2 regions of the Rhizobium sp. BT-226 genome follow, and region 2 is predicted to be linked to the other one. Evidence: riboswitches for the same ligand, from Rfam matches in the RefSeq annotation. Region 2 holds a riboswitch; the other holds the start of a gene.

Region 1 (4,609 bases), on a different contig from region 2:
GACCAGCATGGTGCCCGCCCTTTACGGCCCGGGCGGCCGCGTGCCGCTGAAGCCTTTTGCCGGCACGATCGGTGTCGCACCAGCCGAGCCCGGCACCCACTCCGTCGTCCCCCCACGTCGCGTCGGCGGCAACATGGACATCCGCGACCTGACGGCGGGGGTGACGCTCTATCTGCCCGTCGAGGTCGACGGCGCGCTGTTTTCGATCGGGGATACCCATGCCGCCCAGGGCGATGGCGAAGTCTGCGGCACGGCGATCGAAAGCCAGATGAACGTCGAAGCGACGATCGAGCTCGTCAAGGACGCCAAGCTGCAGACGCCGCGCTTCACCACGACCGAACCGGTGACCCGCCACCTCGACGGCGCCGGCTACGAGGTGACGACAGGCATCGGCCCTGACCTGATGACCGGCGCACGCGAAAGCGTCATGCGGATGATCGATCTTCTCGGCGCCGAACACGGCATGAGCGCCGTCGATGCCTATCTGCTCTGCTCGGTCTGCGGCGATCTCCGCATCAGCGAGATCGTCGACCAGCCGAACTGGGTGGTCTCCTTCTACTTCCCGAGGATCGTGTTCGCGTGAACGAAGCCATGCCCGCCGCAGCACCGGTGCTCAGCCTTCGCAAGCTGAGCGTCGATGCCCGCACCCCCGAAGGCCGCAAGCCGGTGCTCCAGGATGTCAGCTTCGAGCTTGCAAGCGGCGAAACGCTCTGCATTGCCGGCGAATCCGGCTCCGGCAAGTCGGTCACCTCGTTGTCGATCATGGGGCTCTTGCCGAAAGCCTCGCTGCGGGTCGCCTCCGGCAGCGTGCTGCTTGGCGAGCGCGACCTGCTCAAGCTTTCCGACCGGGCGATGCGCAGCGTGCGCGGCGGCGATATCGCCATGGTGTTCCAGGAGCCGATGACCTCGCTGAACCCGGTCATGTCGGTCGGCAACCAGCTGACGGAGGCAATCCGCGCGCACCAGGGCAGCGAGAATGCCGAGGCGGTGGCGCTGAAGATGCTCGACGCCGTGCAGATCACCGAGCCGGCCCGGCGGTTGAAGCAATATCCGCACGAGCTGTCCGGCGGCATGCGCCAGCGGGTAATGATCGCCATGGCGCTCTCCTGCCGGCCGAAGGTGCTGATCGCCGACGAGCCGACGACGGCACTCGACGTCACCGTGCAGGCGCAGATCCTCAGGCTGATGCGCGAGTTGAAGCGCGAATTCGGCGCCTCGATCATCCTCATTACCCACGACATGGGCGTCGTCGCCGAAATGGCCGATCGCGTCGTCATCATGCAGAATGGCAGGATCGTCGAGCAGGGAACGGCGCTCGCCATCTTCCAGCGGCCGAAGGAGGCCTATACGCAGCAATTGCTGGCCGCCGTCCCGCGGCTCGGCGCGCTTGCCGGCACCGACCGTCCGCCGCGCATCACCCAGCGCGCCGTCGAGACGCTGCATCCGGACCGCACGCCGGTGCTGAATGTGCGCGACCTCACCGTCACCTATGGCAACGCCGCAAGCCGGTTTTTCAAGGGCAAGCCGCCAGTTGCAGCCGTCGATGGCGTTTCCTTGGATATCTTGCCGGGTGAAACGCTCGGCCTCGTCGGCGAAAGCGGCTCCGGCAAATCGACGACGGGCAAGGCCGTGCTCGGTCTCATCCCCTTCAAGGGCAATGTCCTGATCGACGGCCGCAATATTGCCGGCCTCAGCCAGCGCGAGATGCGGCCCGTGCGCCGCTCGGCGCAGATGATCTTCCAGGATCCCTATGCCTCGCTCGACCCGCGCATGGCCGTCGGCAAAGCGATCGGCGAACCGATGGTCATTCACGGCATCAGCAACCATAGTGAACGGCAGGACCGCGTCGCCGAACTGCTGCGCCGGGTCGGCCTGACGCCTGATGCGGCAACGCGCTATCCGCACGAATTTTCAGGCGGCCAGCGCCAGCGCATCTGCATCGCCCGAGCGCTGGCACTGGAGCCGAAGCTGATCGTCGCCGACGAGAGCGTCGCAGCGCTTGACGTCTCCGTCCGTGCCCGGGTGCTCGACCTGCTGCTCGAACTGCAGGAAACGATGGGGCTCGCCTATCTCTTCATCTCCCACGACATGGCCGTCGTCGAGCGCATGTCCCACAACGTCGCCGTCATGCGCGCCGGCCGCATTATCGAAACCGGCACGCGGCGGGATATCTTCGAGAACCCGAGGAATGACTACACCCACGCGCTGATCGCCGCGGTTCCGATCCCCGATCCGGAGGTCTATCGCGGCAAGGAAGTGCATGCGTGACTGAAGGACTGAGACATGACTAAAATGTCGCGAAGGAGGATGTCGGCGGCGGTTGGCCAGATCGTCGGCTGATCGCCTTTCTCAAATCGTCGACAATCGTTGCGCCGCGTCGATCATTTTCGGGATGACATCACCTCCGTTCTCTGCGAAAAGAATCGCGATGAGAGACAGGGGCGTTCGTCGACAGACGGGCTGAGAAGCACCCTTCGAACCTGAACCGGATAATGCCGGCGGAGGGAGTCGCTCGGGGCCGCGGCACTGCCCGCACGAACCGCCCCGTGCCCGCCCCCGCCTGAAAGGGGCCATATGCAGACCAGGACCACACCAGGAGCTATGCTGAAGGCGATGCGCGAGAAGCCGCCGCTCGTTCAGTGCATCACCAATTACGTCGCCATGAACATCGCCGCAAATGTGCTGCTTGCCGCCGGCGCCTCCCCCGCCATGGTGCATGCCGCTGAAGAAGCCGGCGAATTCGCCGGGATCGCCAGTGCTGTGACAATCAATATCGGCACGCTGTCGACGCAATGGATCGACGGCATGCAGGCGGCGGCGAAGGCTGCGACGTCAACCGGCAAGCCCTGGGTGCTCGATCCCGTCGCGCATTATGCGACGGCTTTCCGCCGCAATGCGGTCGCCGATCTCCTAGCGCTGCGTCCGACCATCATCCGCGGCAACGCTTCCGAAATCATCGCGCTGGCCGGCGGAGAGAGCCGCGGCCAGGGCGTCGACAGCCGCGACCCGGTCGAGCAGGCGGAAAGTTCGGCGCGATGGCTCGCCGAGCGTCAGCGAGCGGTGGTTGCCGTTACCGGCGCCGTGGATTTCGTCACCGACGGCGAGCGGGCCGTGCGCATCGAAGGCGGATCAGCTCTGATGCCTCAAGTCACCGCGCTCGGCTGCTCGCTCACCTGCCTCGTCGGCGCCTTTGCCGCGACGGCACCAGAGGATATCTTCGGCGCGACGATCGCAGCACTTGCAACCTTCGCCATCGCCGGCGAGGAGGCCGCCCTTGGGGCGGCCGGGCCTGGGTCCTTCTCCTGGCGCTTCCTCGATGCGCTGGCTGCGCTCGACGCCGAAACGCTTGACGCCAGGGCAAGGATATCAGCCGCATGAAGGCTTTCGACCTTTCGCTCTATCTCGTCCTCGACCCCGATCTCTGCGCCGGGATCGGCATGGTGGAGACCGCACGCCTTGCCGTTGCCGGCGGCGCGACCATGGTGCAGCTGCGCGACAAACATGCCGGCACCATCAGGATGATCGAGACCGGCCGCGCCTTGAAACAGGCGCTGGATGGGACCGGCGCCCTCCTCATCATCAACGATGATGTCGAGGCGGCAATCGCCATCGGCGCCGACGGCCTGCATATCGGCCAGGAGGATATGGATGCGCGCAAAGCGCGGGCGATGGTCGGTGCCGAGATGATCCTCGGCCTGTCGGTCGAGAGCGAGGTGCTTGCTAACGCCGTCGATCCTGATCTCATCAATTACACCGGCGTCGGGCCGGTGTTTGCGACACCGACCAAGGCCGATCACAAGCAGCCGATCGGCTTTGACGGCCTTGCAAGGCTGGTAAAGGCCTCGCCGGTGCCATCGGTCGCGATCGGCGGGCTCAAGGTGGATCATGTCGCCGAGGTGTTTGCCGCAGGCGCCAGGGGGCTTGCCGTCGTCTCCGCCATCTGCGGCACGCCGGATCCCGAAGCGGCCACGCGCCGCATCGCCGCAGAAATCCGAAAGGCTCGCGCATGATCCGCAACGTTCTCTCGATCGCCGGCTCCGATCCCTCCGGCGGCGCCGGCATCCAGGCCGATCTCAAGGCCTTTTCCGCCCGCGGCGTCTACGGCATGGCGGTGCTGACCGCGCTGACGGCGCAGAACACGCAAGGGGTCAGCGGCGTGCATCTGGTGCCGCCGCAATTCGTCGCCGACCAGATCAATGCCGTCTTTGCCGATGTCCGCGTCGATGCCGTCAAGATCGGCATGATCGCCAATGCCGGCATCGCCGACGCTGTTGCCGGCGCGCTGGCTGACCACCGCGACATTCCGATCGTCATCGACCCTGTCATGATCGCCAAGGGTGGTGCCGCCCTGCTCGCGCCCGAAGCGGTCGACGTGCTGACCCGCCGGCTGCTGCCGCTTGCCACGCTTCTGACCCCGAACCTGCCCGAAGCCGCCGCCCTGCTGCATCAGCCGGTCGCGACAAACCGGGCTGAGATGGCGGCCCAGGCCGAGCGCCTGCGGGCGCTTGGCCCGGCCGCAGTGCTGGTCAAGGGCGGCCATCTCGACAGCGACGAGAGCCCTGACGTGCTTGCCACGGCCGCCGGCCTGCACTGGTTCGAAGCCAGGCGC
Region 2 (4,609 bases):
CAGATCGCTCGCTTCATGGGCTTTTCCAGCGAGTGTGTGCAATTCGTGGCCGGTCATCCCCGGCTTGGGTTTGGGCAACGGCATTCGGTATCTCGGAAGGACGGCGATGAGGTAGATCAGCACAATAGCATATTCGCAGAAGCGAATTGGTCAAAATGAAGAAATGTCAAAAAAGGTCCAAGTAAATCAGCAGATAAGCTGACCGCCATTGATCTCGATCACCTGTCCGGTGATGTAACCCGAGAGGGCGGGAGCCGCCAGGAACAGATAGGCGGGAGCACAATCCTCCGCCGTGCCGAGCCGCTGCAGGGGGATGGACTTTCTCGTCTGCTCCAGCTTTTCGCGGGAGGAATAGCGCTCATGGAAATCCGTCTCGATCGTTCCTGGCGACACGCAATTGACGCGGATTCCGTCCGGTGCAAGCTCACGGGCAAGCGCCTTGGAATAGGTCGCAACGAAGGCTTTCGAGGCCGAATAGATCGAAGAGCCGGGGCTGCCGCCGGTCAGCGCCGAAATCGAAACCGTGTTGACGATGGCTGCGCCTTCAGCCGCCTTCAATGCCGGCAACAACGCCCGCGTCAGCGCCACGACCGATGTCTGGTTGAGCCGCACGACCGCCTCATATTCTGCGTCGGTGAGCGTGGCAGCGGGAAAACGGCCAAGCATGGTGCCGGCATTGTTGACGAGCACATCGACCTTATCAAAGAAGGCGAGAGCATCCTCGGCAAATTGCGCTGCCCCACCGACCGCGGAGAAATCGGCATTAAGCAGCAGCGCCCGTCTTTCGGATTCAGCCGTCAGCAGGAAATCCGGCAGGTCGCGTCCCGGCTTGCGCCCGGTATGGACGATCACCTTCGCGCCGCAGTCCAGGAACTGCCGGGCCACTTCAAGGCCGATGCCGCGGCCGGCGCCAGTCACTACGACATTGCGATTTTCGAACAGTCTGGGATGGAACACGAAGCCGTCCTCCTCGCGGACAGTGCCGCCGGTTGTGTCATTCGCCCTTAACATATGAGCGCGCCGACTGAAAGAAAGGCGCGTATCGATCTTTCCTGGTGAGGACAGGGGTTAGTTTTCGGTCTCCAGAAGCCGCGCGCCCGGCCCTTCCTTGCCGAGCCGGTCGCAGGGATTGCGCAACGGACAGCTTTCGATCGACAGGCAGCCGCAGCCGATGCAGCCGGTCAGACGGTCGCGCAGCAGGCTAAGCCGCCTGATTCGCGCGTCGAGATCATCCTTCCACAGCGCCGACAGCGTCTGCCAATCGGCGACGGTCGGCGTGCGCCCCTGCGGCAGGGACTCGAACGCCGCCTGGATCTCCGAAAGCGGAATGCCGACACGCTGCGCCACCTTGATGATGCCGAGCCGGCGAAGCACATCGCGCCCATAGCGCCGTTGATTGCCGCGGGAGCGGATGCTCGAGATCAGCCCCTTGGTCTCGTAAAAATGCAGCGCCGAGACGGCCAGGCCGCTGCGCTCCGCCACTTCGCCGACAGTCAGGAGCTTGCCGAGCGGCGTTGCCGGAATTGTATCCATTGCCTCTTGACCTCAAGATTAGTTGAGGTTTTATAAGCCTTGCTCCAGCAATCGTAAAGCCCAATCGCGAGAAGGAGCGGCGCATGAAAACATCCATCAGGCTGGCGGTGATCTACGGAAGCACAAGAAAGGGCCGCATCTGCGACCGGGTGGTCAAATGGCTGACGCAGGAGCTCGTCCGCTTCCCGCAATTCGATATCGACATCATCGATCCACTGGATTTTGCGCTGCCGCCCGACCGTGACATGGCGCACCCCGAAATCGACAGGCTCGCCGGGCGGCTCGGCACGGCCGACGCCTTCATCATCGTCACGCCGGAATACAATCACAGCTTCAGCGCCGCGTTGAAATCGACCATCGATCTGTTTTTCGAGCCCTGGCAGGGCAAGCCGGTCGCCTTTGTTTCCTATGGCGGCATCTCCGGTGGCTTGCGCGCGGTCGAGCAATTACGGCTCGTCTTTGCGGAACTCCACGCCGTCACCGTCCGCGATTCGGTCAGCTTTTCCGCGCCATGGAGCCGCTTCGACGTCGCCGGACGGCTTGACGATCCGAGCGACGCTCTGCACACGCTCGACCGGATGATGGCGCGGCTGGAATGGTGGACGCGGGCGCTCATTGCCGCGCGCGGTGATCATCCCTACGCCGATATCGCCGCTTGAGACGAAGGGCTCCGGTTCCGTTCCCGGCAGGTACGGAACCTTTGGGAACACCCGGGCAGATCCTCCGCCCGGGTGTTTTCCGTCACATCCGGTTCATTCCGGCCGCACGGACGGGATCGCAATTTTGCGGTTGCGGGGAGAAAACCCCGGTGATAGTTTCCGCGCAAATAACAGGGGAGCTCCGTATTGCCGGGGCTGAGATGTGAGGCGCAAGCCTCTGGACCCTTCAAAGCTGATCTGGGTAATGCCAGCGGAGCGAGGTTCAGATGTTCTCAGGCGCACAAGTGTCACTCTATCCGATGTCCGACAATTTCGTCGGCATCATTCTCGATGCCGTCAAGGCGCTGGATCCCTATCGCGACCGGCTGCGCATCGAGATCGACGACATCTCCACACTGCTGGTCGGCCCGCCTGACATTCTCTTCGCCGCCATGCACGATCTTTTCGTCGCCGCCGCAAAAACCGGCGAGCATTGCGTATTGTCCACTGCTGTTTCACGCGGCTGCCCGGGCGAGCCCGACGACGCCATCTGCGGCAGCAACCCCTCCCTTGGCCAGGCAGAACCGCTTGCCGATCGTATAACAGCCGCACTTGCCGCCGTTGAAACCACCGCCGAGACCGGGCAGCCGACCGCTGCGCAATTCTCGCTCTACGTCATGGGAATCGGCAGCCATATGGACGAGATCTATGGCTGCATCGACTTTCTGAAACGTTCCGGCACCTTCGACCGCGCCAAGAATTTCTGCACCAGGCTTTCTGGCGATGCCGGCGCCGTCTTCGCAACCATTCGCGAGGCCTTCTATCGCTTCGGCGACCCCGACGGGCATGTGACCCTCGACATCACGATGTCTGCCAATAGCCCGACGAAAGCGTGAATCGAACGCCGATGACACCGTCACCACCATTGGTTTCGCGCCTTGCCGCGCTTCGCGCGGCTCTCTACCGGGGAATACCTGCCTTACTCGCCGGCTGCGTCTTCTTGGCAGCATGGGAACTCTATGTCGATCTTTCCGGCATCAAACCTTCCATCCTGCCGGCGCCGTCACGCATCGTCATTCAGGGCTGGCTGAACCGCGAGGCGCTGATATCAAACACCTGGCCGACGCTCGGCGCGACAGTCGGCGGTTTCGCGCTGTCGCTAGCCTTCGCCTTCGTCTCATCGATCCTTATGGATTTCATGCCCTTCATGCGCCGGGCATTGCTGCCGATCTTCATCGCCAGCCAGACCCTGCCGCTGGTGGCGATCGCGCCCCTCGTCGTCCTCTGGTTCGGCTTCGGCCTGTTGCCGAAGGTCCTGCTGGTGGCGCTCGTCACCTTCTTTCCGCTGCTCGTCGCCTTGCTGCAGGGCTATGAATCGACCGACCGCGACATCGCCGAATTGCTGAATTCGATGAAGGCGAGCCGCTGGCGCATTTTCCGCCTGGCCCGGCTTCCCTCCTCGCTGCCCTATTTCTTCGCCGGCCTCAGGATCTCGATCACCTATGCTGTCGTCGGCGCGATCTTTGCCGAATATGCCGGCGCCGCCCGCGGCCTCGGCATTTATATTCTCAACGCCAAGAACAATTTCCGTCCCGATCTCGTGCTCGCCGCCGTCGTCGTCAGCGCCGTGCTGACACTCTGCCTGTTCGGGCTGACGCTGATGATCCAGCGCCTCGTCATGCCTTGGCAACCATCCGGAGAGCGGCGCCGATGAGCGATGCAATGGTTGAACTGCGCAACATCTCGAAATCCTTCGACGGCATGAGGGTGCTGGGCGATATTTCGCTCGCTGTCGCAGACGGCGAGTTCGTTTCGATCGTCGGCCCGTCCGGCTCCGGAAAATCGACGGTGTTGCGACTGCTGACACAGGCGCTTCGACCCGATTCCGGCGCCATGCTTTTCAAGGGCGCGCCGCTGGAACAGGCGCCGCATTCCTTCGCCTTCATGCCGCAGCGCGATGCGCTGATGCCCTGGCGCCGGATCATCGACAATGCGGCACTCGGCCTCGAGGTGAAGGGCATGAGCCGCCGCGCGGCCCGCGCCACTGTGGCGCCTTTGTTCGAGAGCTTCGGCCTTGCCGGCTTCGAACACCACTATCCCTCCGAACTGTCCGGCGGCATGCGTCAGCGCGCCGCGCTGTTGCGCACCGTCGTCCAGACCCAAGACATGCTGCTGCTCGACGAGCCTTTCGGCGCGCTCGACGCGCTGACGCGCACGCAGATCCAGGAATGGCTGCAGGGCATGTGGACCGAGCACCGCTGGACGGCGCTGCTGATCACCCATGATGTTCGCGAGGCCGTGTTCCTCTCCGACCGGATCTACGTGCTTTCGGCCCGTCCGGCGCGTATTATCCGCGAATTCCGCGTTCCCCTGCCCCGTCCGAGAAGCATCGCCGATCTCGGCTCGCCGGCGGCCCAGGCGATCGAAACCGAAATCCT

The links. A riboswitch is a leader RNA that binds a small molecule or an ion and turns the genes downstream of it on or off. The one in region 2 is predicted to bind thiamine pyrophosphate.
Region 1: linked by a shared signal. The riboswitch ahead of thiM (hydroxyethylthiazole kinase) and the one ahead of OIU37_RS26420 (Ykof family thiamine-binding protein) in region 2 are both predicted to bind thiamine pyrophosphate.

Annotation. Positions count from the first base shown of each region.
Region 1 covers NZ_JAOYTI010000005.1:132,902-137,510, reverse strand. Annotated here, with positions in the region: gene OIU37_RS27705 (acetamidase/formamidase family protein) at 1-583, shown strand, start outside; gene OIU37_RS27700 (ABC transporter ATP-binding protein) at 580-2,268, shown strand; TPP riboswitch at 2,428-2,524, shown strand; gene thiM (hydroxyethylthiazole kinase) at 2,575-3,378, shown strand; gene thiE (thiamine phosphate synthase) at 3,375-4,010, shown strand; gene thiD (bifunctional hydroxymethylpyrimidine kinase/phosphomethylpyrimidine kinase) at 4,007-4,609, shown strand, end outside.
Region 2 covers NZ_JAOYTI010000004.1:392,361-396,969, reverse strand. Annotated here, with positions in the region: gene OIU37_RS26440 (helix-turn-helix transcriptional regulator) at 1-84, opposite strand, end outside; gene OIU37_RS26435 (SDR family NAD(P)-dependent oxidoreductase) at 187-957, opposite strand; gene soxR (redox-sensitive transcriptional activator SoxR) at 1,069-1,533, opposite strand; gene OIU37_RS26425 (NADPH-dependent FMN reductase) at 1,617-2,192, shown strand; TPP riboswitch at 2,355-2,468, shown strand; gene OIU37_RS26420 (Ykof family thiamine-binding protein) at 2,459-3,067, shown strand; gene OIU37_RS26415 (ABC transporter permease) at 3,079-3,885, shown strand; gene OIU37_RS26410 (ABC transporter ATP-binding protein) at 3,882-4,609, shown strand, end outside.